Regions from separate parts of the Paenibacillus sp. G2S3 genome, predicted to be linked through region 2. Evidence: predicted binding sites of a transcription regulator. Region 2 holds the regulator's gene; each other region holds the start of a gene.
The links. The regulator CtsR, encoded in region 2, represses protease genes until heat stress. The targets are predictions, from matches to a motif close to ATGGTCAATAAAGGTCAAACA.
Positions count from the first base shown of each region.

Region 1: clpP (ATP-dependent Clp endopeptidase proteolytic subunit ClpP) is a predicted target of CtsR. The motif match lies at 2,619-2,639, and genes of this name have one in related genera.
Region 3: clpB (ATP-dependent chaperone ClpB) is a predicted target of CtsR. The motif match lies at 9,201-9,221, and genes of this name have one in related genera.

Region 1 covers NZ_CP126095.1:182,547-193,586, forward strand. Annotated here, with positions in the region: gene QNH28_RS00895 (PdaC/SigV domain-containing protein) at 1-1,089, shown strand, start outside; gene QNH28_RS00900 (GDSL-type esterase/lipase family protein) at 1,199-1,837, shown strand; gene clpP (ATP-dependent Clp endopeptidase proteolytic subunit ClpP) at 1,936-2,532, opposite strand; tRNA gene QNH28_RS00910 (tRNA-Arg) at 2,726-2,800, opposite strand; gene QNH28_RS00915 (sugar-binding transcriptional regulator) at 3,233-4,285, shown strand; gene gap (type I glyceraldehyde-3-phosphate dehydrogenase) at 4,388-5,398, shown strand; gene QNH28_RS00925 (phosphoglycerate kinase) at 5,515-6,696, shown strand; gene tpiA (triose-phosphate isomerase) at 6,724-7,476, shown strand; gene gpmI (2,3-bisphosphoglycerate-independent phosphoglycerate mutase) at 7,478-9,022, shown strand; gene eno (phosphopyruvate hydratase) at 9,091-10,377, shown strand; gene secG (preprotein translocase subunit SecG) at 10,590-10,823, shown strand.
Region 2 covers NZ_CP126095.1:6,069,663-6,080,702, reverse strand. Annotated here, with positions in the region: gene QNH28_RS27010 (MFS transporter) at 1-335, opposite strand, end outside; rRNA gene QNH28_RS27005 (16S ribosomal RNA) at 749-2,306, shown strand; tRNA gene QNH28_RS27000 (tRNA-Ala) at 2,408-2,483, shown strand; rRNA gene QNH28_RS26995 (23S ribosomal RNA) at 2,664-5,592, shown strand; rRNA gene rrf (5S ribosomal RNA) at 5,721-5,837, shown strand; gene QNH28_RS26985 (GNAT family N-acetyltransferase) at 6,258-7,430, shown strand; gene QNH28_RS26980 (CtsR family transcriptional regulator) at 7,818-8,279, shown strand; gene mcsA (protein-arginine kinase activator protein McsA) at 8,310-8,834, shown strand; gene mcsB (protein-arginine kinase McsB) at 8,863-9,927, shown strand; gene clpC (ATP-dependent protease ATP-binding subunit ClpC) at 9,963-11,040, shown strand, end outside.
Region 3 covers NZ_CP126095.1:289,223-300,262, reverse strand. Annotated here, with positions in the region: gene QNH28_RS01375 (ABC transporter ATP-binding protein) at 1-867, opposite strand, end outside; gene QNH28_RS01370 (ABC transporter permease) at 883-1,728, opposite strand; gene QNH28_RS01365 (ABC transporter permease) at 1,733-2,683, opposite strand; gene QNH28_RS01360 (ABC transporter substrate-binding protein) at 2,753-4,369, opposite strand; gene QNH28_RS01355 (glycosyltransferase family 2 protein) at 4,704-6,344, shown strand; gene clpB (ATP-dependent chaperone ClpB) at 6,404-9,034, opposite strand; partial or broken gene QNH28_RS01345 (DnaJ C-terminal domain-containing protein) at 9,504-10,376, opposite strand; gene QNH28_RS01340 (Hsp20/alpha crystallin family protein) at 10,552-11,019, opposite strand.

The DNA of each region.
Region 1 (11,040 bases), 810 kb from region 2:
TCAAAAGAAACAGTACGCAAATGGGGCATAGGTTTGATGTCGGCGGGTTTATTGCTTGGTGGAGGATTATTGCCTGATGTTACTAGTTATGCAGCATCTGATCTGTCGCAGAGTAAGCCAATTGCTTCAAGTATAGCTTTAAAGGCAAACGGGAAGATTTCGAAGCAGCTAGGTATTTTGCAGGAAGGGAAGGTCTGGGTTCCGATCACTTTTATGCGAGATGTGCTGCAATTACCGCTTACTTATGATAAAAAAGAAAATGCATACACGATAGGAAAGGGAACGACTAAGACCAAGTTAACGTTATCTAGCTATGGTACTTCTATTTGGGTGAACAATTATTACATTCGAGAGTATGAAGGAAAGCTAATCAACAATCGCCTCTATGTTCCATCTGGTCTATTAAATGATTATTTGGGCTATAAAGTGGATTGGAGTCAGGGCTCTAGTAAGTTGAACGTGGTGAACAGACCACAGAATGCGTTGACGGTAACCACTGAAACCTATGCTAAGGATCGAAAAGAGGCTTTGATCCAGCTTGATTATCCGAAGATCAGTGGATTAAGCAATTCCAATGCACAGCAGGCCATGAATGATATTTTGAAAGAAAGTGCCATGAGATTCGCTGCAGGCGCAGAGAAGGATATCTCTAATCGATCCGGGTCAGAGCCCAAGTATACCTATGATATAGATTATGTGGTGACCTACAATCAGAATGGTGTGATCAGTTTGGTGATGTCACTTTATAGCGATACGGGCGGCGCTCATGGTATGACCTATCGTGAGGCTTTTACCTTTTCGCTCAGGGATGGCAAGCGTCTATTGCTGGGTGATCTGTTTGGTGCTAATCCAAACTACAAAAAAGAGTTGAACGCTAAGCTGAACAAGCTGATAAAAGCGGAGGAAAGCTATTTGGGGGGATTCAACGGATTGAATACGGAAAAGTATTTTTATCTGAAGGATGATCAGGTCGTTCTGTTCTTCCAATTGTATGAATACACAGCTTACGCTGCAGGGTTCCCGGAATATTCCTTTACTTTCAAAGAACTGTTGCCGGAAGGCGGCAGCCCATTTGCTGCTGTAAAATAAATAGAGAAGTCGTAACCGCTAGTGTCAGCACTGGACATCACCCCCTTACCAGAATCACCTCGAATTCATATGCTAAATGGAGTAACTAGTTTATGAACGGGGGAGAGCTATGAGCTATCAATACACTGCAATTGGCGATTCCTTGACGACTGGATTTGGCGCTCTGCCAGGTAACGGTTTTGTACCGGTGTACCGTAGAATGGCGGAAGGGAGACTGCGTTCTAATGTAGCCTCCACGAATTTGGGCGTGAATGGATTGACTACTTCTGAATTGGAACAGCGGCTACGCGGAAGCTCTATGACTCGTGAAGCCATTCGAGCAGCCGATATTATCACTCTATCCATTGGTGGTAATGATTTAATTCATGCTGCGAAGGCTGCAGCTAGACAACCTGAAAATTTATCCAAAGAGCTGCGAAGATCATTGCAAGAATGCAAACAGAATTTTGCTGCAATTATGAGTATCCTCTTCCAATTGAAGTCGGGAACGCGTAGACCTTATATCATTCGAATTGTGGGATTGTATAATCCCTATCCTCAGGTAGTAGGTGCTACAGAGTGGGTACGGCAATTTAACCGCTATGCCTCACAGTACAGTAGCCGAGTATGTGGATTTGCTTCTATTTATAATGAGTTTGCAGGAAACGAGAGGGGCCTTTTATCGATTGACCACTTACATCCTAATGGCCGAGGCTACCGTGTGATTGCTGAGAAACTGGATGCGCTTGGTTATGGTGGTTTGTATTAATTGAGATTCGTATGAAGTAGTGGTCTGAAAAGTAAAGAGGCTGTGCGCTAACCATCAAGTGGATAGGGCACAGCCTCTTTGTGTTGTTGTTTTATAGCTTACACACCGCTAGGCAGTGTCTTCTCGATGACTTTATCAACGATACCGTAAGCTGCCGCGTCTGCAGCAGTCATGAAGTAATCACGATCTGTATCCTTCTCAATACGTTCTAGCGGTTGACCCGTACGTTCTGCAAGAATACGATTCAACTTATCACGCAATTTCAGGATACGACGGGCACGGATTTCAATATCCGTTGCTTGACCTTGAGCACCACCCAAAGGCTGGTGAATCATGATCTCACTGTTAGGCAGCGCGAAGCGTTTGCCTTTAGCGCCAGCGTTAAGTAGGAAAGCTCCCATAGAAGCTGCCATACCCACACAGATGGTGGAAACGTCCGGTTTAATGTACTGCATTGTATCAAAAATAGCCATACCTGCAGTAATGGAACCGCCGGGGCTATTCACGTAAAGGTGAATGTCCTTCTCCGGATCTTCGGCAGCCAAGAACAGCATTTGTGCGATGATAGAATTGGCTACCACGTCATTAACCTCCGTTCCAAGGAAAATGATGCGGTCCTTCAGCAGGCGGGAATAGATGTCATAAGCGCGCTCACCGCGGTTGCTCTGTTCTACTACCATAGGAATATAACTCACGTGGAAAACCTCCTTGATATTGGTTCTTCAAATGTATTCATTTTTACTCTTGCCGTATTACCCACATGATAAACAAATTCAAACAAAAAGTCAAAGAAAGTCAAACTTATATTCAAAAAAAAGAGCCGACACGCGGCTCTTTGGTTAAGTAGTAGTATAGGCGCTACTAAATTATGTACAAAAGTGAAATTAATGGCGCGCCCGCCAAGAATCGAACTTGGATCTCAGGCTTCGGAGGCCTACGTCATATCCATTGGACCACGGGCGCAACAAAAATGATTATAATACAATTTCTGTGCAATTGCAATGGACAGGATGAAACGACGCTATCGTCCTTTATTAACGACAACCGTTTCTCGTAGAAATATAAGGATGATATATAACGTGAAACCTATAATTTCTTATATTTTTAATAATACTGTACACGGGCTCTATCCCTTGTCTTCAAGGTGGACAAGCGTACATTGTCTTTCACTCAGTGATAGAATCTGGATTGTTAATGACAGGTTTTAGGAGCTGAACCTCTTTCCCGATCTTAGAAATGTATAAGAAGACAAGCGCTTGAGAATTCTACTCTCGGAAGACTTGCACTTCGAGCAATATTTGGTTAGAATATGAGTGGGACTTAAAAAGTTTACCCGGGACATTTTGAGACCATGAACAAGGGAATAGAGGAAGACGAAGTTGCAGGAGTGAAAGTATGCGTAATTTATTAGATATCCAAAAGCAGCTTCTGCCTGATCTCATGGAAACCCTTAAGAGACGGTACACGATTCTTCATCAGATCATGCTGTCCGATATAATTGGGCGCAGAACGCTTGCCGCTTCGCTTGATATGACTGAGCGGGTGCTGCGTGCCGAGACGGATCTTCTGAAATCGCAAGGGCTCATTGAGATCGAGAGCGTTGGTATGCGTATTAGCGCTGCTGGGCGTAGACTGCTTGATTTGCTAGAGCCGGTCGTTAAGAGCCTGTTTGGTCTGGATGAGCTGGAAGAGAAAATTCGGGCAACGTATGGTCTGGATAAAGTTATTGTGGTGCCGGGTGATTGTGAGTCGTCGCCGTTCACCAAACGTGAGCTTGGCCGAGCAGGCGCAAAAGCGCTGCTCAGTGTACTTCGTACAGATGATATTGTTGCTGTCACAGGTGGATCAACGCTTGCCGATATGGCTGATCAACTGACACCGCCGTTATCCCTTTCCTATAAGAACGCTTGGTTTGTTCCGGCGCGTGGTGGATTAGGAGAGAGTATGGAGATTCAAGCCAATACGATTGCCTCAACAATGGCAAAACGGGTTGGAGCGAATTATCGGTTGCTGCATTTACCTGATTTACTTAGTGGGGATGCGTACCAGTCATTAGCACTTGACTCTAATATTGGAGAGATTGTACAAATCATCCGCAGTTCGCGTATTATTGTACATGGGATTGGGGATGCCATTGAAATGACTCGCCGCCGCAAGCTGGATGAGGCAACTGTCTCAGAAATCCAGGGTGAGGGAGCCGTGGCTGAATCCTTTGGGTATTACTTTAACGAAGATGGTCAGGTTGTCCATACGATGCTTACGATGGGGCTACGTCTAGAAGATATTGTTCGGACGGAGACAGTCATCGGTATTGCTGGAGGTAAACCAAAGGCCAAAGCCATTCATGCCATGCTGCGTTTCGGACAGGAGAATATTCTCGTCACAGACGAGGCTGCTGCTGTGGAAATCGGCAAGGAAATTGATAATCAGTTACAGATATCCTCGTAACTCACTAGAACATATATCTTGCATTATACTTAACATTGTTGTCATGACAGGCTTCACGGTCTGTTTTGAATAAATAAAACGAATTCTAGGAGGAACTATTCAATGAGTGTAAAAGTTGGAATTAACGGATTTGGACGTATTGGACGCCTTGCTTTCCGCCGTATTCAAAATGTAGAAGGTATCGAAGTGGTAGCAATCAACGACTTGACTGACGCTAAGATGCTTGCTCATTTGCTTAAATATGATACAACTCAAGGTAAATTCCAAGGTGATGTTGAAGTGCATGATGGCTTCTTCAAAGTCAATGGTAAAGAAGTTAAGGTTCTTGCTAACCGCAACCCTGAAGAATTGCCATGGGGCGACCTAGGCGTTGATATCGTACTTGAGTGCACAGGTTTCTTCACAACTAAAGAAGCAGCTGAAAAACACTTGAAAGGTGGAGCTAAGAAAGTAGTTATCTCCGCTCCGGCTACTGGCGACATGAAAACTGTCGTTTACAACGTTAACGATGACATTCTTGATGGCACTGAGACTGTTATTTCCGGCGCATCTTGCACAACTAACTGCCTAGCTCCAATGGCAAAAGTACTGAACGACAAGTTCGGTATCATTGAAGGCTTGATGACTACAATTCATGCTTACACTGGCGACCAAAATACTTTGGATGCTCCACACTCTAAAGGTGACTTCAGACGTGCTCGTGCAGCAGCTGAGAACATCATTCCTAACACTACTGGTGCTGCTAAAGCAATCGGTCTTGTTATTCCAGAACTTAAGGGTAAATTGGATGGTGCAGCTCAACGTGTTCCAGTTGCAACTGGTTCCCTGACTGAGCTTGTAACTGTTCTTGATAAGAGCGTTACTGTTGAAGAAATCAACGCAGCTATGAAAGCAGCTTCCGATCCAGACACTTATGGTTACACTGAAGATGAAATCGTATCTTCCGACATCAAAGGTATGACTTTCGGATCCCTGTTTGATGCTACACAAACTAAAGTATTGACTGTTGGCGACAAACAACTGGTTAAGACTGTTGCTTGGTATGACAATGAAATGTCCTACACTGCACAATTGGTTCGTACTTTGGAGAAATTCGCTAAAATCGCTAAGTAATTGACTTGATATAAGTAACATCTATAGAGCGGAAACAGAAGTTCCTTGTTTCCGCTCTTTCTAAATGTATTTCTTGTTTCCTGCTAGAAACAACTTTGGGTGTGGAGGAATTAATCATGAACAAAAAGAGCGTCCGTGATGTAGAAGTAAAGGGTAAACGCGTATTTGTACGCGTGGATTTCAACGTACCTGTAGAAGACGGTAAGATTACTGATGATACTCGTATTCGCGAAACCCTTCCGACCATTAAATATTTGATCGAGAACGGTGCAAAGATCATTCTTGCGAGTCACATGGGTCGTCCTAAAGGCCAATTCGTAGATTCTATGCGTTTGACTACTGCTGCTGAACGTCTGTCCGAGCTTCTCGGCAAACCAGTAGCTAAAGCTGACGAAGCTGTTGGCGAAGCTGTAAAAGCAAAAATTGCTGAGCTAGGCGAAGGCGACGTACTTGTACTTGAGAATGTTCGTTTCTACCCAGGCGAAGAAAAGAACGATCCTGAATTGGCTAAACAATTCGCTGAACTGGCTGATTTGTTCGTCAATGATGCGTTTGGTGCGGCTCACCGTGCACATGCATCGACTGAAGGTATCGCTCATTTCCTACCAGCTGTATCCGGTCTTTTGATGGAGAAAGAATTGACCGTTCTTGGTAAAGCTCTTACTAACCCAGAACGTCCTTTCACTGCGATCATCGGTGGTTCGAAGGTTAAAGACAAGATTGATGTTATTGATAACTTGTTGTCTTTGGCTGATAACGTCCTGATCGGCGGTGGATTGTCTTATACATTCACTAAAGCACAAGGCTTTGAAATCGGTAAATCACTTGTAGATAACGACAAACTTGACGTTGCTCTTGGATTCATCGAAAAAGCTAAAGCACTTGGCAAAAACTTCATGCTTCCTGTTGATGTTGTTGTTGCTGATAAATTCGGTGCTGATGCTAACACTAAGGTTGTTAATTTCAATGAAATCCCAGAAGACTGGGAAGGACTTGATATCGGTCCTAAGACTCGTGAACTTTATGCCGATATTATCAAAAACTCCAAGCTGGTTGTCTGGAATGGACCTATGGGCGTATTCGAAATTGATAAATTCGCTGAAGGTACACTTGCAGTAGCAAAAGCTTGTGCAACTACTGAAGGTTACACTGTTATTGGCGGCGGAGATTCCGCAGCAGCAGCAGAAAAATTCCACCTGGCTGACCAAATGGATCACATCTCCACTGGTGGCGGTGCATCCCTTGAGTTCATGGAAGGCAAGGCGCTTCCTGGCGTAGAAGCACTGAACGACAAGTAAGACGTATAGAAGGAGGCAACTAAATTCATGAGAACACCAATTATTGCGGGTAACTGGAAGATGTTCAAAACAGTTCCTGAAGCAGAAAGCTTTATTGCTGATATCAAAGGCAAAGCAGAAGTAGAAGGCGTTGAGACTGTAATCTGCGCTCCATTTACTAACCTGCCTGCACTTGTAGCAGCTGCAAAAGGTACAGACATCAAGATTGGCGCACAGAACCTACACTTTGAAGATAACGGTGCTTACACAGGAGAAATCAGTGGTGTAATGCTTAGCGATCTCGGCGTAGACTATGTAATCATTGGTCACTCAGAGCGTCGTGCTTATTTTGGCGAAACAGATGAAATCGTGAATAAGAAAATGCATGCTGCATTCCGTCACGGTATCACTCCAATCGTATGTGTTGGCGAAAAGCTCGAAGAGCGTGAAGCTGATCAAACTAAAGCAGTATGTAAAGTACAAACTGAAGCTGCATTCCAAGGACTTAGTGCCGAGCAAGCAGCAAAAGTTGTCATTGCATACGAACCTATCTGGGCTATTGGCACAGGTAAATCTTCCACTTCCCAAGATGCTAACGAAGTTATTGCTTACATCCGCAGTCTTGTTAAAGATTTGTATGATGCAGCAACAGCTGAAGCTGTTCGTATTCAATACGGCGGCAGCGTGAAGCCTGAGAATGTAACTGAGTACATGGGCCAAAGCGACATCGATGGTGCGCTTGTTGGCGGTGCCAGCTTGCAGCCTGCTTCCTTCGTTCAATTGGTTGAGGGGGCGAAGTAAGATGTCAGCTCCAAGACCTGTAGCTTTGATCATCATGGATGGTTTCGGTTTGCGTGGAACATCTGAAGGCAACGCCGTTGCTCAAGCTAACAAACCTAACTACGACCGTTACTTGAAACAATATCCTAATACTACCCTTACTGCTTGTGGTGAAGCTGTTGGTCTTCCAGAAGGCCAAATGGGCAACTCTGAAGTAGGGCACTTAAATATTGGTGCAGGACGGATTGTATACCAGGATTTGACTCGTATCGATAAATCGATCCGTGAGGGCGAATTCTTCGATAATGAGACACTGGTAGCCGCAGTTAGAAATGCTAAGAACACAGGTAAAAAGCTTCATCTTTACGCGCTTGTATCCGACGGAGGGGTACATAGCCATATTAACCACCTGTTTGCTATGCTTGATCTGGCTAAGAAAGAAGATATGCATGAAGTGTATATCCATGCTTTCATGGATGGTCGGGACGTACCTCCAGATAGTGGTAAAAAGTTTGTTCAAGATCTGGTAGCTAAGATTGAAGAAGTTGGAGTAGGTACAATTGCAACGGTATCCGGGCGTTATTACGCAATGGACCGTGACAAACGTTGGGATCGTGTAGAGAAAGCCTACCGCGCTATGGTTTATGGCGAAGGTCCAAAATACACTGACGCTCTGCAAGCTATCACTGCTTCTTATTCAAATTCCGTGTTCGATGAATTCGTTGAGCCTAGCGTGATTGTAGACAGTGAAGGCAAGCCGGTGACTCAGGTAGAGAGCGGCGATTCCGTCGTGTTCCTCAACTTCCGTCCTGACCGTGCTATTCAATTGTCACAAGTGTTCACGAATCAAGATTTCCGCGGTTTCGACCGGGGTCCTTTGTTCCCGCAAGATTTGCACTTCGTATGCCTGACTACTTTCAGCGAAACGGTACAAGGTTATGTAGCCTATTCACCGAAGAACCTGGACAACACATTGGGTGAAGTACTTGTGCAACAAAACAAGAAGCAACTGCGCATCGCGGAAACTGAGAAGTATCCGCACGTAACGTTCTTCTTCAGTGGTGGACGTGATGAGGAACTTCCAGGAGAAACTCGTATCTTGATCAACTCTCCTAAAGTGGCAACCTATGATCTTCAACCTGAGATGAGTGCATACGAAGTGGCTGCAGCCTGCGTAGCAGAAATCGAAGCGGAAAGACAGGATGCTATTATACTTAACTTTGCTAACCCTGATATGGTTGGGCACTCCGGTATGCTGGAGCCAACAATCAAGGCTGTAGAGGTAACGGATGAGTGTGTAGGTAAAGTAGTGGACGCAGTTGTTGCCAAGGGTGGCGTTGCGATCATTATCGCCGATCACGGTAATGCAGACATGGTATTTGATGAGAACGGTCGTCCGTTCACAGCTCATACCACTAACCCGGTTCCATTCATCCTTACGGATGAAAATGTTGTATTGCGCGATCGCGGTATCCTTGCTGATGTAGCACCAACCATTCTGGATCTGATGGGACTTCCGCAACCTGCGGAAATGACCGGTCAATCTATGATCGCTAGTCGCAAATAAGGAAACAATACCTAAGATTAAGCTTTAACAATCAAAACCAAAACATTGTTTAAAGGAGATTAACTAAAATGACTATTATTTCTGATGTATATGCTCGCGAAGTCCTTGACTCCCGTGGTAACCCTACTGTTGAGGTTGACGTTTATCTTGAATCCGGTGCTAAAGGCCGCGCTATCGTTCCTTCCGGCGCTTCCACTGGTGCTCATGAAGCTGTAGAGCTTCGTGATGGTGACAAATCCCGTTACATGGGTAAAGGCGTTCTGAAAGCTGTTGAGAACGTAAATGAAATCATCGCTCCAGAAGTTATCGGTATGGACGCTCTTGACCAAGTGGGCATCGACAAATTGATGATCACTTTGGACGGAACTCATAACAAAGGCAAATTGGGCGCTAACGCAATCCTAGCTGTATCCATGGCAGTAGCTCGTGCAGCAGCAGCAGCATTGGATATTCCTTTGTACGTATACCTGGGCGGATTCAACGCTAAAACTCTTCCAGTACCAATGATGAACATCATCAACGGTGGTGAGCATGCGGACAACAACATCGACGTTCAAGAGTTCATGGTTCTTCCTGTAGGAGCTCCAAGCTTCAAAGAAGCTCTTCGCACAGGTGCTGAAATCTTCCACAACTTGAAATCCGTACTTCAATCCAAAGGCCTTAACACAGCTGTAGGTGACGAAGGTGGTTTTGCTCCGAACCTTGGTTCGAATGAAGAAGCAATCACTACAATTATCGAAGCTATCGAAAAAGCTGGTTACAAACCAGGCGTTGACGTATTCTTGGGTATGGATGTTGCTTCCACTGAGTTCTACAAAGATGGTAAATACACACTTGCTGGCGAAGGTAAATCTTACACTTCCGCTGAGTATGTTGACCTTCTTGCTTCATGGGTTGAGAAATACCCAATTATCACAATCGAAGACGGTATGTCCGAAGACGACTGGGATGGTTGGAAATTGCTTACTGAAAAATTGGGCGACAAAGTTCAATTGGTTGGTGACGACTTGTTCGTTACAAACACTGAGCGTCTTGCAACAGGTATCGAAAAAGGTATCGGTAACTCCATCTTGGTTAAAGTTAACCAAATTGGTACATTGACTGAAACTTTCGATGCTATCGAAATGGCTAAACGTGCTGGTTACACAGCAGTTATCTCTCACCGTTCCGGTGAATCTGAAGATAGCACAATCGCTGACATCGCTGTTGCGACTAACGCTGGTCAAATCAAAACAGGTGCTCCTTCCCGTACAGACCGTGTTGCTAAATACAACCAATTGCTTCGCATCGAAGACGAGTTGGGTGAATTGGCTCAATACAACGGCCTGAAATCCTTCTACAACCTTAAAAGATAATCTGCTTTTATAGCAGAGTACGAAGACCCGCCATTATGGTGGGTCTTTTTTAAAATGTGTGTTTATCCTAATCTTTCAAGAAAAGCTACGACTTAACAGTCTAGGCGGTTGTATTACCGGCACTGCTATGATAAAATAAGAATACTGTTTATGTATCGTGATAACCTCAATTACCATAGATAGTGATGCTTAGGCGTAGGAGGTGGAAGTGAATGGATATCTTTTTGAAAGTTGTGCTCCTGATTTTTTCCGTCGGTCTTATTGCGGTCGTTCTTCTGCAAAAGGGGAAAAGCGCGGGTCTTTCCGGTGCCATCTCCGGCGGTGCTGAGCATCTCTTTGGTAAAACAAAAGCTCGTGGTATGGAACTCGTACTACAACGTGTAACAGTTGGACTTGCTGCAGGATTCTTCATTATGGCGATTCTAGCTGCTGTCTTCATTGACTAAAGTACCTACAGTAAGCCCTCGCTCTGTTCTGAATGAATGGAGCGAAGGCTTTTTTGTTATAATTAAAAGGGGATAAAGCACCTGTAGGTGCTTTTCTTTGCATAGTAGAAAGAATTAGATTCGATATGGTAGACCCGTTATAGACTGACTTTTTCTTCGTTGTGAATGAAATTTTGTACTGCGTTTACCTTTGGATGACAGTAACAGGGATGCGCAG
Region 2 (11,040 bases):
GCCAGTAAAAGTACGCCTGAAAATGTGCTGCACATGCCTAGCGGTAACAATATTGGACGAGGCTTGCGATCAGCAGCATACCCAATGACTGGCTGGATAACGGAGGACGTCATGTTTAAGGCGAAGGAAATCCACCCAATCTGAGCGAAGGAGAGCATTAAGTTATCTTTGAGAATAGGAAAGATTGCAGGGATGACTGCCTGAATAGAATCATTAAATAAATGAACAAAGCTGACAGCCAGCAAAATCTTATAGATCGTTGCTTGCTGCAGATTACGCTGCTCCTTGTCCTTGGTGTCTATTTGGGTCGCAGCAGTAGATGGATTGTTTTTCATTTAGGCTCCTCTCTGTACTTTTCATTAGAAGTTAATATATGGGATTGTGATAAATTCTATTTAGCCATAAATCATGGATTATGGGAATCAATTTGTGTTGGTTTGTGCTAGTTTTAAAGTTATTATTCGTAGATTATTTTTATTTCAAAAAAAGCTTGCAAACATAAGAATGGCATGGTATATTATCTCTTGTGCTTATGACGCATCGAACAAATGAATCACAAACGATGAAAAAATAAGTTGACAAGAAATACGGAAACATGATATACTCTAATTCCTGTGCAAGAGACATTGGATGTCGAAATGCCAGGGGCAAGTTCTTTGAAAACTGAACAAATGGAACGCGTTAATTTTTAAAAGATTCATTTAATGAATCGTCAGTTTCAAAATGAGCATATCGCTCTTTTCAATACTAATTGGAGAGTTTGATCCTGGCTCAGGACGAACGCTGGCGGCGTGCCTAATACATGCAAGTCGAGCGGAGTACTTTTGAAAGCTTGCTTTCAAAAGTACTTAGCGGCGGACGGGTGAGTAACACGTAGGCAACCTGCCCCTTAGACTGGGATAACTACCGGAAACGGTAGCTAATACCGGATAATTTCTTTTTTCTCCTGAAGGAAGAATGAAAGACGGAGCAATCTGTCACTGAGGGATGGGCCTGCGGCGCATTAGCTAGTTGGTGGGGTAACGGCCCACCAAGGCGACGATGCGTAGCCGACCTGAGAGGGTGAACGGCCACACTGGGACTGAGACACGGCCCAGACTCCTACGGGAGGCAGCAGTAGGGAATCTTCCGCAATGGACGAAAGTCTGACGGAGCAACGCCGCGTGAGTGATGAAGGTTTTCGGATCGTAAAGCTCTGTTGCCAGGGAAGAACGTCCGGTAGAGTAACTGCTATCGGAGTGACGGTACCTGAGAAGAAAGCCCCGGCTAACTACGTGCCAGCAGCCGCGGTAATACGTAGGGGGCAAGCGTTGTCCGGAATTATTGGGCGTAAAGCGCGCGCAGGCGGTCATTTAAGTCTGGTGTTTAAACCTTGGGCTCAACCTAAGGTCGCACTGGAAACTGGGTGACTTGAGTACAGAAGAGGAAAGTGGAATTCCACGTGTAGCGGTGAAATGCGTAGATATGTGGAGGAACACCAGTGGCGAAGGCGACTTTCTGGGCTGTAACTGACGCTGAGGCGCGAAAGCGTGGGGAGCAAACAGGATTAGATACCCTGGTAGTCCACGCCGTAAACGATGAGTGCTAGGTGTTAGGGGTTTCGATACCCTTGGTGCCGAAGTTAACACAGTAAGCACTCCGCCTGGGGAGTACGGTCGCAAGACTGAAACTCAAAGGAATTGACGGGGACCCGCACAAGCAGTGGAGTATGTGGTTTAATTCGAAGCAACGCGAAGAACCTTACCAGGTCTTGACATCCCTCTGAATCTGCTAGAGATAGCAGCGGCCTTCGGGACAGAGGAGACAGGTGGTGCATGGTTGTCGTCAGCTCGTGTCGTGAGATGTTGGGTTAAGTCCCGCAACGAGCGCAACCCTTAACTTTAGTTGCCAGCAAGTCATGTTGGGCACTCTAGAGTGACTGCCGGTGACAAACCGGAGGAAGGTGGGGATGACGTCAAATCATCATGCCCCTTATGACCTGGGCTACACACGTACTACAATGGCCGGTACAACGGGAAGCGAAGCCGCGAGGTGAAGCCAATCCCATCAAAGCCGGTCTCAGTTCGGATTGCAGGCTGCAACTCGCCTGCATGAAGTCGGAATTGCTAGTAATCGCGGATCAGCATGCCGCGGTGAATACGTTCCCGGGTCTTGTACACACCGCCCGTCACACCACGAGAGTTTACAACACCCGAAGTCGGTGGGGTAACCCGCAAGGGAGCCAGCCGCCGAAGGTGGGGTAGATGATTGGGGTGAAGTCGTAACAAGGTAGCCGTATCGGAAGGTGCGGCTGGATCACCTCCTTTCTATGGAGAATCGTCTTCTGCAATGAAGACATTCAAATCGGAAGTTAAACTTCCACAATCATTTAACGCGTATCCATTTGTTCGGTTTTGATGGAATTTGCGGGGCCATAGCTCAGCTGGGAGAGCGCCTGCCTTGCAAGCAGGAGGTCAGCGGTTCGATCCCGCTTGGCTCCACCAACAAACTTCATCTATTTGTTATGTCTAGAATATTTTTATCTTGATCCTTGAAAACTGGATACCGAAACGAATTTGCGTTTTAGAACATCTTTTAGCTATAACTTGTGTAAACAAGTACGTTAGTTATTAGCTGGAAGCGAAGATTATCGATTGTGCGAACAAGCGAAACATCGGAGCAAAGGTTAAGCTAATAAGAGCACACGGAGGATGCCTAGGCGCCAGGAGCCGACGAAGGACGTGGCGAACAACGAAACTGCCTCGGGGAGCTGTAAGCAAGCTTTGATCCGGGGGTGTCCGAATGGGGAAACCCAGCTGTGGTAATTCGCAGTTACTCATTTCTGAATACATAGGAAATGTAGAGGCAGACCAGGGGAACTGAAACATCTAAGTACCCTGAGGAAGAGAAAACAATAGTGATTCCGTCAGTAGCGGCGAGCGAACGCGGAACAGCCTAAACCTAAGAGCTTGCTCTTAGGGGTTGTGGGACGTCTCACATGGAGTTACAAAGGAATATGGTAGGCGAAGAGGTCTGGAAAGGCCCGCGATAGAGGTAAAAGCCCTGTAGCCTAAACTGTGTTCTCTCCGAGACGGATCCCGAGTAGTGCGGGGCACGTGAAACCCCGTATGAATCCAGCAGGACCATCTGCTAAGGCTAAATACTACCTGGCGACCGATAGTGAAACAGTACCGTGAGGGAAAGGTGAAAAGCACCCCGGAAGGGGAGTGAAATAGAACCTGAAACCGTGTGCTTACAAAAAGTCAGAGCCCTATCTATGGGTGATGGCGTGCCTTTTGTAGAATGAACCGGCGAGTTACGTTTAACATGCAAGGTTAAGCCGAGAAGGTGGAGCCGCAGCGAAAGCGAGTCTGAATAGGGCGATTTAGTATGTGGACGTAGACCCGAAACCGTGTGATCTACCCCTGTCCAGGGTGAAGGTGCGGTAACACGCACTGGAGGCCCGAACCCACGTACGTTGAAAAGTGCGGGGATGAGGTGGGGGTAGCGGAGAAATTCCAATCGAACTCGGAGATAGCTGGTTCTCCCCGAAATAGCTTTAGGGCTAGCCTCGGTATAAGAGTAGTGGAGGTAGAGCACTGATTGGGTGCGGGGTCCGCAAGGATTACCAAGCTCAGTCAAACTCCGAATGCCATATACTTATTGCCGGGAGTCAGACAGTGAGTGCTAAGATCCATTGTCAAAAGGGAAACAGCCCAGACCATCAGCTAAGGTCCCCAAGTGTGTGTTAAGTGGGAAAGGATGTGGAGTTGCACAGACAACCAGGATGTTGGCTTAGAAGCAGCCACCATTGAAAGAGTGCGTAATAGCTCACTGGTCGAGTGACTCTGCGCCGAAAATGTAACGGGGCTAAACACACCACCGAAGCTATGGCTAGATACGTATGTATCTGGGGTAGGGGAGCGTTGTATGTGGGTTGAAGGTGTACCGTAAGGAGCGCTGGACAGCATACAAGTGAGAATGCCGGTATGAGTAACGAAAAGATCAGTGAGAATCTGATCCGCCGAAAGCCCAAGGTTTCCTGAGGAAGGCTCGTCCGCTCAGGGTAAGTCGGGACCTAAGGCGAGGCCGAAAGGCGTAGTCGAAGGACAACAGTTTGAAATTACTGTACCACCGTAATCCGCTATGAGCGATGGGGTGACGCAGGAGGGTAGTGACGCGGACTGATGGATATGTCCGTCTAAGCAGTGAGGCTGATGTGTAGGCAAATCCGCACATCATTAAGGCTGGGCTGTGATGGGGAGCGAAAATTGTAGTAGCGAAGGTCATGATCTCACACTGCCAAGAAAAGCCTCTAGCCAGGAGAAGGTGCCCGTACCGCAAACCGACACAGGTAGGCGAGAAGAGAATTCTAAGGCGCGCGGAAGAACTCTCGTTAAGGAACTCGGCAAAATGACCCCGTAACTTCGGGAGAAGGGGTGCCCCGGTAGTGTGAATAGCACGAGGGGGCCGCAGTGAAAAGGCCCAAGCGACTGTTTAGCAAAAACACAGGTCTGTGCGAAGCCGCAAGGCGAAGTATACGGGCTGACGCCTGCCCGGTGCTGGAAGGTTAAGGGGAGTGGTTAGGAGCAATCCGAAGCTATGAACCGAAGCCCCAGTAAACGGCGGCCGTAACTATAACGGTCCTAAGGTAGCGAAATTCCTTGTCAGGTAAATTCTGACCCGCACGAATGGCGTAACGACTTGGGCGCTGTCTCAACGAGAGATCCGGTGAAATTTTAATACCTGTGAAGATGCAGGTTACCCGCGACAAGACGGAAAGACCCCATGGAGCTTTACTGCAGCTTGATATTGAATTTGGGTACGATCTGTACAGGATAGGTGGGAGCCGTAGAAATCGGAGCGCAAGCTTCGGTGGAGGCGCCGTTGGGATACCACCCTGATCGTATCTAGGTTCTAACCTAGTACCCTTATCGGGTACGGGGACCGTGTCAGGCGGGCAGTTTGACTGGGGCGGTCGCCTCCTAAAGAGTAACGGAGGCGTTCCAAGGTTCCCTCAGAATGGTTGGAAATCATTCGAAGAGTGCAAAGGCATAAGGGAGCTTGACTGCGAGACCTACAAGTCGAGCAGGGACGAAAGTCGGACTTAGTGATCCGGTGGTACCGCATGGAAGGGCCATCGCTCAACGGATAAAAGCTACCCTGGGGATAACAGGCTTATCTCCCCCAAGAGTCCACATCGACGGGGAGGTTTGGCACCTCGATGTCGGCTCATCGCATCCTGGGGCTGAAGTAGGTCCCAAGGGTTGGGCTGTTCGCCCATTAAAGCGGTACGCGAGCTGGGTTCAGAACGTCGTGAGACAGTTCGGTCCCTATCTGTCGTGGGCGCAGGAAATTTGAGAGGAGCTGTCCTTAGTACGAGAGGACCGGGATGGACGTACCGCTGGTGCACCAGTTGTTTCGCCAGAAGCATGGCTGGGTAGCTACGTACGGACGGGATAAGCGCTGAAAGCATCTAAGCGTGAAGCCCCCCTCAAGATGAGATTTCCCAATTAGTAAGACCCCTTGAAGACGACGAGGTAGATAGGTTGGAGGTGGAAGTGCAGTAATGCATGGAGCTGACCAATACTAATCGGTCGAGGGCTTATCCTATACTTAGAACGCAAATTCAATTCGGATTCAGTTTTCAGGCATCAAGCCTGTAACACGCTTAGAAATTCATTCTCACTTCTGGTGATGAACGAAATTTCACGCGGCAGCGTCTGTTTCACAGACGCATGTTTGGTGGCGATAGCGGAGGGGTTCCACGCGTACCCATCCCGAACACGACCGTTAAGCCCTCCAGCGCCAATGGTACTTGGACCGAAGGGTCCTGGGAGAGTAGGACGTTGCCAAGCACAATTAGACCACTGTTGACTAATCGACAGTGGCTTTTTTGCGTCTATTATAGTCTGTGGAAAACTTGTGGATAAAGTCTTGGATTTGCAGAAAAGTTACGCACATGTGGATAGATGAATGAAAGAGAAAAAATCCCTAAATAGTGTGGATTAAATACATATTTATATGGATCTGTCAACAGAAAACCTAAGTAATACACGGGTTGCTGTGGATATAGCCGGAATTATGTGGATAGAGCTATTGATAAGTGGATAACTATTTTAACTTGGATAGGACAAGATTTCAAGACTATTTTTATAACTGCATAGAGCTGTGGATAACTAAAAATAAAGTTATAAATTATGCAATAGATTAGCGCACAATTGACGCTCTTGTTATACTTATCCTAAAAGTAATTTTATAAAGGATGAGGTGAGTTTGTGGTAATAAGACAGTTACGTTCAGAAGAATTCGAAGCAAGCATGAACTTGTCAGAATATGCTTTTCAGTACAAGCTTCCTAGTGAAAAAAGGGCAAGTGCTAAGGAAAGATTCAAGGCTGAACAGGTATGGGGTGCTTTTGAGGACGGAACATTGGAAGCTAAATTGACGATTATTCCTTTCCAAGTGTACATACAGGGTAGAGTGGTACCTATGGGTGGCATAGCAGGAGTAGCTACATGGCCGGAGAACCGCAGACAAGGACATGTGGCAAATCTTCTGACTCATGCGCTGCATACGATGAATGAGGCGGGTCAAACGCTCTCTTTTCTACATCCGTTCTTAATTCCTTTTTATCGTAAATTTGGCTGGGAAGTTTATTGTGAATATAAGAAATACTCCATTCCAGTAGCGAAGTTTCCCAAGAAGGTTGAAGTTGAGGGCAAGGTTAAACGGGACATAAAAGATATCGAAGTATTGGATAGCTTATACAATCGATTCGCTGTCCAATATAACGGGACACTTAAGCGCGATTTGGACTGGTGGGAGAACTCTGTTTTAGATGATGAAGGAAAGAGTGCAGTGTTTTACTCCAAGAGTGGTGAACCAGAGGGATACGTGCTGTATAAGGTAGAGAACAGAGAACTGGTTATTGATGAATTTGTATTTTTGAATGAACAAGCTAGGCAGGGGCTGTGGACATTTCTGGCGAACCATGATTCGATGGTGACCGGGGCATCCTTAAAGCTGGTGCCTTCGGACGACATGTTACCCTTCTTGTTACCAGATCCGCGTATAGGGCAGGAGAATTATCCTTATTTTATGGGGCGCATTGTTAATGCCAAGGCATTCATAGAAAGTTACACCTTCAGAGGATACAGCAGCCAAAAGCAGCAGCTTATATATATTAAAGATAAATATGCACCTTGGAATGATGGATTGTGGGCATGGAACATCTCTAATGAGGGATCGGCTACTTTAACCCGAGTGGAAGGGGAGCGGGCAGAAGCAGACTTAAGCTGTGACATAGGCACATTGACGGCCTTGATGCTTGGATACAAACGTCCAACAGAAATGGCTCGTTATGGAAGTGTTACAGGTCAGTCAGCGGCACTGGAGTGGTTCGAGGAAATTCTACCACAAGCACAGACAGCATTATTTGATCATTTTTAAAAATATAAGAAAGTATAAGTTTCACGCTGTACATTATCCTTATATTTCTCGTTTAAACGCTTATCGTCCTAATAAGGGCGCCGAAGGCGTTTATACTTGACAAAAATTAGGCTCTCCCCTTCGAAAGAAGTTGGGAGAGTTCTTTATTTCCGAATACATTCGCTGAAAAAAGTGAAAAATAAGAGAATCCACTTGGAATTAGCACAGAATATGTTATAATATTAAAAAGTCAAAGAAAGTCAAAGTCAACGAAGCTTAATGACAGCGATCCGATTCTTTGAACGTGTGGGATTATCCACAAATGTTTAAGTTCAATTAAAGACCATTGTCATTATGAATGCAAGTTGCAATTGGTATTATAAAGATTTAAGCACTGGAGGATGAGTGATGCGCAATATCTCTGATATTATCGAACAATATCTGAAGAATATTTTGCATGAAAGTCCCGAAGGTACGGTGGAAATCCAGCGAAATGACCTGGCGGACCAGTTCTCATGCGTACCGTCACAGATCAATTATGTCATCAGTACACGCTTTACTCTGGAAAAAGGTTATGTGGTGGAAAGTAAGCGTGGTGGCGGGGGATATATTCGTATTCAACGTTTTGAATTGCCACCAAACGTGGCACTGCATGCCCATTTAAACCATACTATAGGTGGCGGGATTGATCAGAACGCTGCTGAAGGGCTGATTTATCAGCTGGAGGAAGCTGGTTTTCTAAGTAAGCGTGAAGCGTGCCTTATGCGCGCTGCTGTTTCTCGTGAATGCCTAACGGTTAAGATTCCATACCGGGATGAGATTCGTGCCAAGATTATGAAGGCGATGTTAATCTCTTTGTTAGGCAAATAATTGTCAACCATAAGGGAGGGGCTTTCGCTTATGCAATGCCAGGAATGTGGCGTCAAGCCGGCAACACTCCACTTCACTAAGATCGTGAATGGAGAGAAGACGGAGTTTCATATCTGCGAGAGCTGTGCACGGGAGAAGGGTGAACTCATTCCCGGAACGGCTGGAGGATTCTCTATACACAGTCTGCTGTCAGGTCTGCTTGATCTTGAAGGTGCCGGCAAGGAGAAGTCGGCTGCAACGAAGACTACGCAGAGTCTGCAATGTGAGAATTGTGGGATGACGTACTCCCAGTTTAGCAAATTAGGCCGTTTTGGCTGTAGCTCCTGTTATAAATATTTTAACAGCGCACTGGATCCGCTTTTTAAGCGAGTGCATGGCAGTACTTCACATGTAGGTAAGATACCGAAACGTGCAGGAGCTCAGATAGTATTTAGACGCCAGATTGATGAACTCAAGCAGGAACTACAGCAAAGCATTACACAAGAAGAATTCGAGAAAGCGGCAGAGCTGCGAGATCAGATTCGTAAACTTGAAAAAGAAATAGCACAAGAGTAAAGTCTTTGATATATAGGGGGGATATGACATGTCAAGTCTCCGATTTACTGAACAAGCGCTTAGTGATTGGATGCGTTCTGGAGGTAGTCACTCCGAGATTGTAATTAGCAGTCGTATGCGTATTGCCCGTAATCTAGAGCATCTTCCGTTCCCAATGCTGGCTTCCTTAGAGCAATCGGAAGAAGTATTAGAGCTGCTGGCTCCTGTGTTTCATGAAGAAGCAGCTGCAGATTTCGGATCCTTTCAACTCCTAAAGCTTGATGAAGTGAATGAACTGGACAAAAAGGTACTGGTTGAGAAGCATCTAATCAGTCCTAACTTGGCTAATGATTCGCGCAGTGCGGCTGTATTATTAAATGAAGATGAGTCGGTCAGCATCATGATTAACGAAGAGGACCATCTGCGAATCCAATGTCTGTTTCCTGGTCTTCAGGTTAGAGAAGCATGGGAACGTGCGACGGCGATCGATGATATATTTGAGGCAGCTGTCAATTACGCTTTTGATGATAAAAGAGGATATTTGACCAGTTGTCCCACTAATGTAGGTACAGGGCTCCGTGCCTCGGTAATGCTGCATCTACCAGCGCTTGTAATGACTCATCAGATCAATCGCATACTGTCCGCAGTGAATCAAGTGGGATTGACGGTAAGAGGAATTTACGGTGAGGGTAGCGAAGCAGTAGGGAACATCTTTCAAATTTCTAATCAGATCACTCTCGGTCAAACGGAAAGTGAAATTATAGAGAACCTTCACAGTGTAGTCACCCAGATTATAGAGCATGAGCGAAATGCACGTGAACGGTTGCTTGTTGATTCCGCACTGAGAATAACAGACCGAGTGAAGCGTTCTTACGGGATTTTATGTTATGCGGCTCTTATGGAGCTTAAAGAATCTGCACAACGACTGTCTGATGTGAGACTTGGGGTTGACCTTGGTATTCTGGAAGGCCTTTCGATTTCCGTGCTTAATGAACTTAACGTTAAGACACAGCCAGGATTTCTGCAAAAGATGTTCGGCGATGAGCTGAACGCCACTGAACGAGATATGTATCGGGCAAAACTGCTCCGAGAGACACTGGGAACACAACATTAATATAGATATTTACTATTCATGGAGGTGCAGGAGATATGATGTTTGGAAGATTTACGGAACGCGCACAAAAAGTGCTAGCGCTGGCGCAGGAAGAAGCTGTTCGTTTAGGACACAACAATATTGGTACAGAACATATTTTGCTCGGACTTATTCGTGAAGGAGACGGCATTGCTGCTAAGGCATTAATAGCTTTAGGGCTAGGTCTTGAAAAAATCCAGGACGAAGTGGAGACACTGATTGGCAGAGGTCAAGAACAGCCTACGAACATTGCTTATACTCCTCGCGCTAAAAAAGTGATTGAGCTGTCGATGGACGAAGCCCGCAAACTGGGTCATACGTATGTTGGCACTGAGCATATTTTGCTTGGACTTATCCGTGAAGGAGAAGGTGTCGCGGCTCGTGTGCTTAATAACCTCGGCATCAGCTTGAACAAAGCTCGTCAACAAGTGCTTCAACTCCTGGGAAGCAGCGAGGCAGCCTCTAGTCATAGTGGGACTCCGGCTAACGTCAGCACACCGACCCTAGATGGTCTTGCGCGCGATTTGACTGCCTATGCTAAGGAGGGCAATCTAGACCCTGTTATCGGCCGTAGCAAGGAAATTGAACGTGTTATTCAGGTACTGAGTCGCCGGACTAAGAATAACCCGGTACTGATCGGTGAACCTGGTGTTGGTAAAACAGCTATCGCTGAAGGACTTGCACAAAAGATTATCAACAATGAAATTCCAGAAACGCTTCGCGATAAACGCGTCATGACCCTCGACATGGGCTCAGTAGTGGCTGGAACAAAATATCGCGGTGAGTTCGAAGACCGCCTCAAGAAAATTATGGATGAGATTCGCCAAGCAGGTAATATCGTGCTCTTTATCGATGAGCTGCATACTTTGATCGGTGCTGGTGGCGCGGAAGGTGCAATTGACGCTTCTAACATTCTGAAGCCGGCTTTAGCCCGTGGAGAACTTCAGTGCATTGGTGCGACTACGCTTGACGAATATCGTAAATATATTGAAAAAGATGCAGCATTGGAGCGACGTTTCCAACCGATTACGGTGGATCAACCTTCTCCGGAAGAAGCTGTACAAATTCTATTTGGTCTTCGTGATCGTTATGAAG
Region 3 (11,040 bases), 920 kb from region 2:
AAATGGACAGCCTGAAGGAGGATTCAGCAAATCTGGAGGTGTGCCTTCAATAGGAATAAGACGTTCACGCGACTTTCCATCACGCTTCGGAATCGAGCGAAGCAGACCTTTCGTGTAAGGATGCTGTGGGCGATAAAAGATATCCTCCACCGTGCCTTCCTCCATCACAAGTCCACCATACATTACGATAACCCGTGTACATACCTGTGCGACCACACCCAAGTCATGGGTAATGAGCGCTACAGCTGTACTGGTATTATTTTTTAACTCTTTAAAAAGATCCAGAATTTGTGCCTGTATCGTTACATCGAGCGCAGTTGTCGGCTCATCCGCAATCAATAGCTCTGGCTTACAAGAAAGTGCCATAGCGATCATGACTCGCTGACGCATCCCGCCGCTGAATTCATGCGGGTATTGCTGCAGCCGTTGTTCAGGATTATTAATACCAACCTGACGCAGGATGCTCGCTGCCTCTTTAAGCGCTTCTTGCTTATTTAAACCCCGATGCCGACGGATGACTTCCGTAAGCTGCTGGCCGATTTTTTTTACAGGATTAAGAGAGGTCATAGGGTCCTGAAACACCATTGCTATGCGGTTACCGCGCAGCTTTCTCCACTCTTTTTCCGAAAGGTTCGATAAATTCTCACCACGGAAATTAATATTTCCACCGATAATTTTACCCGGAGGTGTAATTAACGACATAATCGCCTTGGCAGTCACACTTTTCCCACTACCAGATTCTCCGACGATTCCTACCGTCTCACCAGCATCTATATGAAAGCTAACGCCGCGAACCGCTTGATTCTCTCCGTCCCTTGTATGGAACGAAACCTTCAAATCCTCGACAGACAATAGCCGTTCCGTCATGATGTCTTCACACTCCTATCTTCGGATCAGCTTCGGTTCAAAGCCTACCCGCAAAATATCACCCAAAACATTAAAGCTCAGTACCGTTAATAGTATCAATAATCCAGGGAATAAAGCCAGATATGGCGCTTGAGCGATATATCCCTGCGCATTGTTAAGCATACTGCCCCAAGTCGCATTCGGAGGCTGTACCCCGAACCCAAGGAAACTTAGGGACGACTCCATCATTATCGCCGAAGCGATATTATTCGTCGCACCTACAATGACAACAGGCACTAGCCCCGGAAGAATATGACGCCAAATAATTCCGAAATTGCTCTGTCCGGAGGCTTTTGCATAGAGTACATATTCGCGTTCCTTAATCGTCATCGTCTCTGCCCGAATGACACGGGCGATATTCATCCACATTAATAGGGCAATAATAATGATGATATTCCCAACACTCGGCTTCAGAAATACGCTAAGCAGCAGCAGAACTAAGAAAGAAGGAATGGACAGCACTACATCAAGCATCCGCATGAGAAGATTATCAACCCATCCGCCAAAGAATCCACTGATTACACCCACCGTCACACCTATGCCTGTAGCAATGATCATTGAAGCAAAGCCAACTAGCAGGGACACCCGGCCACCATACAATGCGCGGGCAAAATAATCCCGGCCATAGTCATCCGTCCCGAACCAGTGATCGGCACCCGGCGATTTCAGACGTGCCAGAACATCCATCGCATTCGGATCATGTCCAGATAAAAAAGCAAATATAGAGCCTAGTGTGAAGATGATTAAAGTAATGAGGGCAAGGGCGCCTAATTTATTCGTAAATAGCTCATCTCCAACACTTTTCCATTTACTGCGATTCATGAGGTCACCTCGTTAATTTAATTCGTGGGTCCACGAAGCTATATAGAATATCCGCGACCAGATTACCGATGATCAGCATTAAAGAGGAGAATAGAGTAATTCCCATAATCACGGGGTAATCCATCCCTTTAACTGCAGTCATCCCCAAAGAGCCAATACCTGGCCATGAAAATACTGTTTCTGTTACAATTGCACCTGCCACCAGATCACCCATAGACATCCCGAGCAATGTAATTACCGGAAGCAAGACATGCTTCATTACATGACGGAACAGAATCGTTGTCTTGTTAGATCCAAAAGCATATTGAATCTGCACATACTCTTCTTTTAGCTGTCCAATGGTACTAGAGCGAATATATCGCACATAACCAGCGAGGAATCCAAAAGCAAGTACGGTGCATGGCAGTATACCGTGCTTGAATACATCAAGCGCCGATTCTACCCCAATCGTTCGCATCCCCATAATGGGGAGCAGATGCAGCTTAATCGCGAATAAATACATCAGTAAGATGGCAAGCCAAAACAAAGGCACGGATATTCCGACATAGGATAAGAAATTAATCAGCTTATCTACCCAGCGGTTCCGGTTTGCTCCAGCAATAAGACCGAGTGGAATCGCCAGCAAAACGGCAAGACCGATCGCAGAACCCATCAAACCTGCCGTTGCAGGCAAGCGTTCTAGAATTTGATCCAATACTGGCTGATGATTCACTAGGGAATAACCGAAGTTCCCCTGCAATATTTCTTTAATCCAGATTAAATATTGAATGTAGGCTGGCTTATCCAGCCCAAGGTTATGCCGGATGCGCTCAATATCATCTGCGTGCATATTCGGCGTAACGAAGGATAATACCGGATCCCCCGGAGCCAGCTTAATCATCGCAAAGCACACAACCGAAACAAAAAACAACATCGGCAGGGTTTGCAGTAATCTTCGGACGATAAGTTGTCTCATACGTTTATTCTCCCAGTTCTGTATCGGTAAAAAAGTAAGCTGGATAACCCAGCTTACTTTTTCCCGTTTTTATTTAAGGTAGATTTTCGATAAATCTTCAAAAATAACGACAGGCTTCAAGACTGCTTCCTCAAGACCGCCGTAGTTCTTAGAGACAGCTACAATAGTCTTAGTATTAGCGATTGGATAAATCGGTGCATCGTCTGCAATGATTTCTTGGATCTTCTTATAGATCTCACCACGTTTAGTCACATCTGCTTCTCCTGCACCTTCATTGAACAGCTTATCGACTTCAGCATTATTATAATGCGAGTAGTTAGAGTCAGCAGTAGACGTATACAAAATTCTGTAAGCATCAGGATCGTAACCCATAATATAACCTGCAATCGCAAGTTCAAAATCTGTTGAATTCATATCACTGAACTTCTGACCATATGCCGAGGCATCCATATTTTGCAGTTCAACTTCAGCGCCAATGGCCTTTAGCTTTTGCTGCACGTATAGTGAAATGGCTTCCTGAGCTTTATTACCGCTCGATACAATCAATCTCAATTTCAGATCGCTAACCCCTGCCGATTGCAGAAGCTCTTTTGCTTTTTCTACATCATTATCGAAAGAAGGTACGTCATTAGTATAGAACAATGCATCCGGAGTCAAGAATGACTTCGCCGGGTCAGCATACTCGCTAGAGGAATAAGCAGCCTGAATGATTTCATCACGACTTAGTGCTAGAGACACGGCTTGACGAACTTCTTTTTTAGCAAGTGCACCTCTATCGCTGTTTGCATTGAACAACAAGTAGGACAATCGGCCTTCACTATAAGGAAGGATTTCGAAATTATTCGAAGCTTCAATCGTTCCAACATCCTGTGGATCTAGATATTTAATGTTGATCTCACCACTCTGAAGTGCGAGATTCGCAGCATTCGTATCTTTAGCAATCCGGTACGTTACGGAATCAAGATGTGGCTTGCCGCCGAAGTAGTTATCAAATCTTTCTAATGTAACATATTCGCCCGCTTTATATTCTTTAAATTTAAATGGTCCAGATCCAACCGGATTAGCATTCTTTGTGCTTTTCTCTAGATCCGTCTCATTCTCAAAAATATGCTTTGGAATCGGAAATATTTGCACTAGTGTAGCTTCAAAAGCTGGGCTGACCTGCGGAAGCTTGAACTCTACGGTCAGATCATCCACTTTAACTGCTTTAACGGGTTTATCACCGATAAATAAGTTCGCTCTCAACATGCTGTTTTGCTTCTCATCCAGGATACTGTCGATTGTGAAGACAACATCATCAGCTGTAAGCTTTTCTCCGTCATGCCAAGTTAGTCCGCTTTTCAGCTTCATTGTATAAGTCAGGTTATCTTCTGAAAGGGTCAGGCTGTCTGCCAAGTAAAAGGTCTTCTTACCATCATTTACTTGGAACAGTGGAGCATAAAGCGCTTGGTCAATCGTAAGACTGACACGGTCACCCGCGTAGTTCGGATTTAGAATAACAGGATCAGCAGCGACCCCAATAATCAAGTTGCCTCCATCTTTTATCTCAGTGCTTGCTGTCGTTCCATCATTAGTAGCAGGTGTTTGATTTGTATTTGTGGAAGTGGCGTTGTTCCCTCCGGAGCACGCACTAATCAAAAATGTTAACAAAATCAAAGTAATAACTCCAGATAATCCTCTACGCATAAGTTTCTCCCCCGTAATCTATATTCTGCGTTGCTTGTGTTTTTTATATTCTATATCGGAATACTAGGAATTACAATGGATAGCATTTCACATTAATGTAATATTGAGGGAATCGATCGGTGATTTATCCATAGCGCTCATCCTTTACTGTTCATGTTGTCATCTGTATCTAATTATTCGGTTATTGTACAGCAGATCGTTACGAATTAATACATCTAACACTCATTTACTTTACAGAACTTTGAAAAATAAGGATTATTGCCGCTCTCCTGTAAATATATTGAGAACATAAGGATCATCCAAGGAAAGAGGGGCGTTCCCCAAGGAGGCGGCAATGACGGAAAACAAGATTCGCGTATTGTTTGGCAGTCCAATCCACCAGAAGCCTATGGTTTTGAAAGAATTTCTGAATTCCCTGCTTCGTCTGAATATAGCCGATATTGAGCTGGATTTCCATCTAGTTGATGATAATGATGATGAGGAGTCAAGTCGACTGCTCCAGGAATTCCAAAGCATGGGTGATCATATTTACCTTCAGAGCTCCGGCTTTCACGATGCGTATATTCGCAATGATACTACCCACTTCTGGAATACCGATTTAGTCTGGAAAGTAGCCAATTTTAAGAATCTCATGATCAACCGAGCCCAGACCTTGAACTATGATTATTTATTCCTTATTGACTCTGATCTCATTCTCCATCCTGATACCCTCAGACATCTAATAGGTACGAACAAGGATATTATTTCAGAGGTATTCTGGACGCAATGGCAGCCAGGGACCATGTTTCAGCCGCAGGTATGGATGCACGACGAATACAATCAGTGGGAGCTGCTGCCCGGTGAAAAACTGCAACCAGAGGAGATCAATCGCAGATTTCATGAATTCATAGCTAAGATGCGGAATCCCGGAATCTATGAGGTAGGCGGACTCGGGGCTTGTACATTGATTAGCCAGCATGCGATAAAAGCTGGAGTTAGCTATAATCAAATTCGCAACATTTCATACTGGGGAGAAGACCGTCATTTCTGCATTCGTGCCGCAGCCCTTGGCATCCCGTTGTTCGTCGATACCCATTATCCTGCGCTACACTTGTATAGAGACAGTGATTTGAGTAAAGTTGAAGATTTCATCAAAGAAACTACGGAGGCCAAAGCTGAAGCCACTGATACTGAGAACAGCTCATCTACGGACGAAGTACCTGCATCATTAATGCCGACACCCACAACAGACCATCCAGACAACGAGATCTCCAAGGAGACAGTCCCCACAGCCAGAAAGCGGCCCAAGCTAACCCTGACCATGGTTGTGAAAAATGAAAGTGGGCGCTTTCTAAGACAGGTTCTGGAGGAGCATCGCAAATACATCGACGAGGCCGTCATTATTGATGATGGCAGCACCGATAACTCAGCGGCTATCTGCCTGGAGGCGCTTGAAGGCATTCCCGTTCATCTCGTGCACAATACTATATCCAAATTCAGTAATGAAATCGAGCTGCGAAAACAGCAGTGGGAAGAGGTTCTAAAGACGAAGCCCGAGTGGATTCTGAGTCTGGACGCAGACGAAATCTTTGAAACGAGCTTTGCGGCAAATATCGAACCCTTGCTGTACGCTGATGAGGTCGACCTATTCTGCTTCCGTCTCTATGATTTATGGAATGCCACCCATTACAGAGAAGATATTTACTGGCGCTCTCATATGAATTACCGTCCTTTTTTGCTTCGCTATAAAGAAGACTTCAACTATGTATGGAATGAATCCCCACAACACTGTGGGCGATTCCCCGAGAATATCTTCGAGCTTCCCCATCAGCTAAGCAACTTGCGACTCAAGCATCTAGGCTGGTCGAAGGCAGAATTCCGTTTAGAAAAATATTTGCGTTACATGCTCCTTGATCCCGATGGCCAATACGGCTGGAAGGAGCAATACCTGTCCATTCTGGATGAACACCCTCATTTAATCCCTTGGGTGGAATGAGGGTAATCATAAAAAGGACGTCCACAAAACCTTAGTGGCTTTGTGGACGCCTTTTATTTTTACATAGTATCAACATCTGGCTTTATAATGCTCACCGTCAGGCCGCCGCCGGATTCGTCTACTTGAATCACCGTACCTTCTGCGGCTTCACCAGCAATGATCGCACGTGCCACACGGGTCTCCAGACTTCGCTGGATGAAGCGTTTCAGCGGTCTCGCCCCATACACTGGATCAAAACCTTCCTTAGCGATAAAACGTACCGCGGGTTCAGTTAACTCAAGAGCAATCTCCCGGTCAGCAAGACGTAAACGTAATCCGTCCACCAGTTTGTCCACGATTTTCTCGATCTCGCCCAGGGTCAACGGCTTGAACATCACAATATCGTCAACCCGGTTCAGGAACTCTGGACGGAAATGACCAGTTAGTTCCTTCATTACGCTATCCTTGGCAGACTCCGTAAGCTGACCCTTCTCATCGGTGCCTTGAATCAGATGTGGTGAACCGATATTTGAGGTCATAATAATGATCGTGTTCTTGAAGTCGACCATCCGGCCCTGCGAATCGGTCAGCCGTCCATCATCAAGCAGCTGCAGTAGAATATTAAATACATCGGGATGGGCCTTCTCCACTTCATCGAGCAGCACTACTGTATAAGGCTGACGCCGTACAGCTTCTGTAAGCTGACCACCTTCCTCATATCCAACATATCCCGGAGGCGCACCGACCAAGCGAGAAACACTATGCTTCTCCATGTACTCCGACATATCGATACGAATCATGCCATCTTCGCGATCAAAGAGAGAGACCGCGAGCGATTTAGCCAGCTCCGTTTTCCCTACCCCAGTCGGACCGAGGAACAGGAAGGAACCGATCGGCCGATTCGGATCTTTGATCCCAGCTCTTGCCCGAAGCACGGCATCAGCCACCAAGCTGACAGCTTCATCTTGACCCACAACTCGTTCATGCAGCGTTTCTTCCAGACGCAGCAGCTTATCCCGTTCGCCTTCAACCAGTCGGCTAACTGGCACGCCCGTCCAACGCGAGACAATATCTGCGATTTCCTCCTCGGTTACAGCTTCACGCAATAATCTAGTATCCTGATCCTGCTGTGCCGCTTCTTCCGCTGCTTTCAATTGCCGCTCTAGATCAGGAATGATGCCATAGCTCAATTCGGCTGATTTATTAAGATCGTATTCCTCCTGTGCATCGACCAAATCCTTGCGGGCTTGCTCCAGCCCTTTTTTGAGGTCGCGGATGCCTTGTATCGCAGACTTTTCCTTCTCCCAGCGCGCCGTCATCCCAAGCTGCTTCTCCTTGAGATCGGCGAGCTCACGTTGTAAAATTTCCAGACGGCGTTTGCTGGCGTCATCCGTTTCTTTTTTGAGCGCTGCTTCTTCAATCTCCATCTGCATTAGACGACGAGTCACTTCATCCATCTCACCCGGCATGGAGTCAATCTCCGTACGAATCATGGCACAAGCTTCATCGACTAAGTCGATCGCTTTATCCGGTAAAAAACGATCCGTAATGTAGCGGTTAGATAGAACGCCTGCAGCGACGAGGGCGCTGTCATGGATTTTGACCCCGTGATGGACTTCGAAACGCTCCTTCAATCCACGCAAAATCGAGATCGTATCCTCTACATCCGGTTCACTGACCAGTACCTGTTGGAAACGGCGCTCCAGCGCAGGGTCCTTCTCAATATACTTGCGATATTCATCGAGCGTTGTAGCACCGATACAGTGCAGCTCGCCCCGAGCCAGCATCGGCTTCAGCATATTGCCCGCATCCATCGAGCCTTCGGTTTTACCTGCGCCTACAATCGTATGCAGCTCATCGATAAAAAGAATAATTCGGCCGTTACTTTCACGAACCTCCCTAAGTACCGCCTGCAGACGTTCTTCAAATTCACCACGGAACTTCGCGCCTGCTACAAGGGAACTCATATCCAGTGAGAAAATCGTCTTATCCTTCAGCCCCTCCGGTACGTCTTTGCGTACAATCCGGTGGGCCAAGCCTTCCACAATCGCTGTTTTACCTACACCTGGCTCACCGATCAGCACAGGGTTATTCTTCGTTTTACGGGACAGAATTCGGATCACGCGGCGTATCTCTGCGTCACGTCCGATGACTGGATCGATCTTGCCCGCGCGAACCTCTGCTACAAGATCACGTCCGTATTTCTCCAGCACCTCATAAGTAGCCTCCGGCTCCCGACTCGTTACACGCTGATGTCCACGAATCTCAGCAAGTATAGACATCAGCTTCTCGCGTGTTAATCCACGACTAACAAAAAGATCACGCAGCTCACGATTATCGCTGCTCGAATCCGACACCATGGCCAGCACGCCATGCTCTACCGAAACAAACTCGTCTTGCATTTTCGCCGCTTCCTTCTCCGCCTGCTCCAGTAGATGGATCAGCGACTGCGAGGCATAACGCCGTACCGTGCTTGCTCCTGATCCGCTTATGCTCGGCTTGCGCTGAAGCAGTTCATCCGTGCTGCGCAGCATCTCAGCTACGGGGACATTCATCTTTTGCAGCAATCTTGGCAGCAAGCCTTCTTGCTGCTGAAGTAACGCTTTTAACAGATGGAGATTATCGATCTCCTGATGTCCGCTGTCCGAAGCCAGCGACTGCGCCGCAGCCACTGCTTCCTGCAGCTTTTGAGTAAGTTTATTGAAATCCATAGCTCTCTCACCTTTCTATTCAAGAATGATATATGGGATCGGCTGTTTTGGCCGGGATAGGTTAATTTAGCGGGATTAATACCGTACATTTCGAGTGATCAGCCGAATTCGGCTCATTCAAGGGTATTTTTACCCCTCTTTTCGCTCATCGAGCCGAATTCAGCACCTTTAGAACATTTTTGCCCTTCTTTTTCCCCCGACACTCTTCGTTTCAGCACAAGTCACTTCTATAGTTAGTTTCTAATCAAGTTACTTTTCTACAACTAGCATTCCATTCACCATATTCACCAGCCAAAGTCGATCTCGAACATACAAAATTACCTCTACCTACCTATTAATTACCCACTTTTGCCTTCGGGCGCTGCGCACCAGCGCTTTGACGTTTAGGTCTCGCTTCGAAAGGGCTGGAATCAGCCAGCTTACGATAGAGGTTCTTCTCCGCTTCACTAGTTGGCTCAGGGACAACAATCTCAATTCCAAATAAAATATCACCGTTCGCACCATTGTCACGTTTCAAGCCCTTACCGGGGATACGCAGTGTTTTGCCACTTTGAATTCCTGCAGGAATCTTCAATTTCACCGCACCGCCACCCGGTAATGGAACCTTCACCTCTCCACCCAATACCGCTTGCCACGGAGCAACTTCAACCACGCCGTATAGATCATCATCTCGAAGCTCGTATATATCATGAGGAAGAATATGAAGTGCCAGCAGTACATCGCCGCCTGGAGCTATACCACTCTGAGTGGTTCCTGCGATTTTTAAAATCGTGCCTTCACTAGATCCCCGCGGAACTTGAACGTCCACAGTTTTATCACCGATCTGAACTCTTACAGTTGCTCCCTTATAGGCCTGCTCCAACGTAATATCCAGCTGCGCCTGCGTCGAACTACGCGCCTCACCCCATGGATTGCCGCTCGACCGCCCACTGCCACTACTAGAAAAGAAATCAAAGCCGGCGCGATCCGCCGATCCCCGATTCCCAAAAAACATTCCGAACAAATCTTCCTCCGAAATGCCAGAACCTCCTGCAGAATAAGTTCCGCCGCCCCAGCTTCCACCAAAGTTCGAATCCCACGAAGAGGCTCCGCTCGACGCACCTCCACCAGCTCTACCGCGCTGAGCCCCATAAAGCAGCTCCTCATCGTAAAGCTTCCGCTTCTCCTCATTACCCAGCACTTCATAGGCTTCAGCCGCTTCTTTGAATTTCACCTCTGCCTCAGGGGCTTTGTTCACATCGGGATGCCACTTTTTGGCTAGCTTTTGATAAGCCTTTTTAATTTCCTGTTTAGTTGCTGTTTTGCTCACGCCCAAAGCATCATAATAGCTTTTGTTAGCCACTCGGATTCCTCCCTTCAACGCTTTATTAAATACAACTCATCGTACGATTCCGAGAAAAGACGCACCATAGCCGGAATCCTCCACTACAATGCGCCTTTTGTTCATAACACTATATTAAAAGCTCGCTGCCTATTTCTAAGATGCTGAGCGGAAACTATTACCGCCTAAATTATGCTTATTCAGACTGCGAAGCGCTAGAATCTCCGTCTTGAATCTCAATGCGTTTCCCTTGCGGTTTTTGCTGTTTTGGAACTTCCAGCTTTAGTAATCCGTCTTTCAAAGACGCGCGAATCTCTTCCACTGCAATATCCTGAACATAGAATCTGCGAACATATTCACCATATCGACGTTCTCTACGTACAATTTGATGATCCTTGTTCTCCTCCGCATTCTCTTCCTTCCGCACCGCTTTAATCGTCAAGTAAGGGCTGGCGTAATCAATGTCGATTTCTTCTTTTTTAAAGCCAGGAAGTTCAGCTTCAATCAGGTAAGCCTGCTCACTCTCGCGAATATCCGTTCTGAAGGACATCGTGGAGCTCTTGATCGGTGCAAAAAAATCATCATTAAAAACATCATTCAAAGACTTAGCCAGCATACCAAAAGCATCATCTCTACGTTTACCAAAAGGAACCAAATCAAACATTATCCATTCTCCTCTCATTGA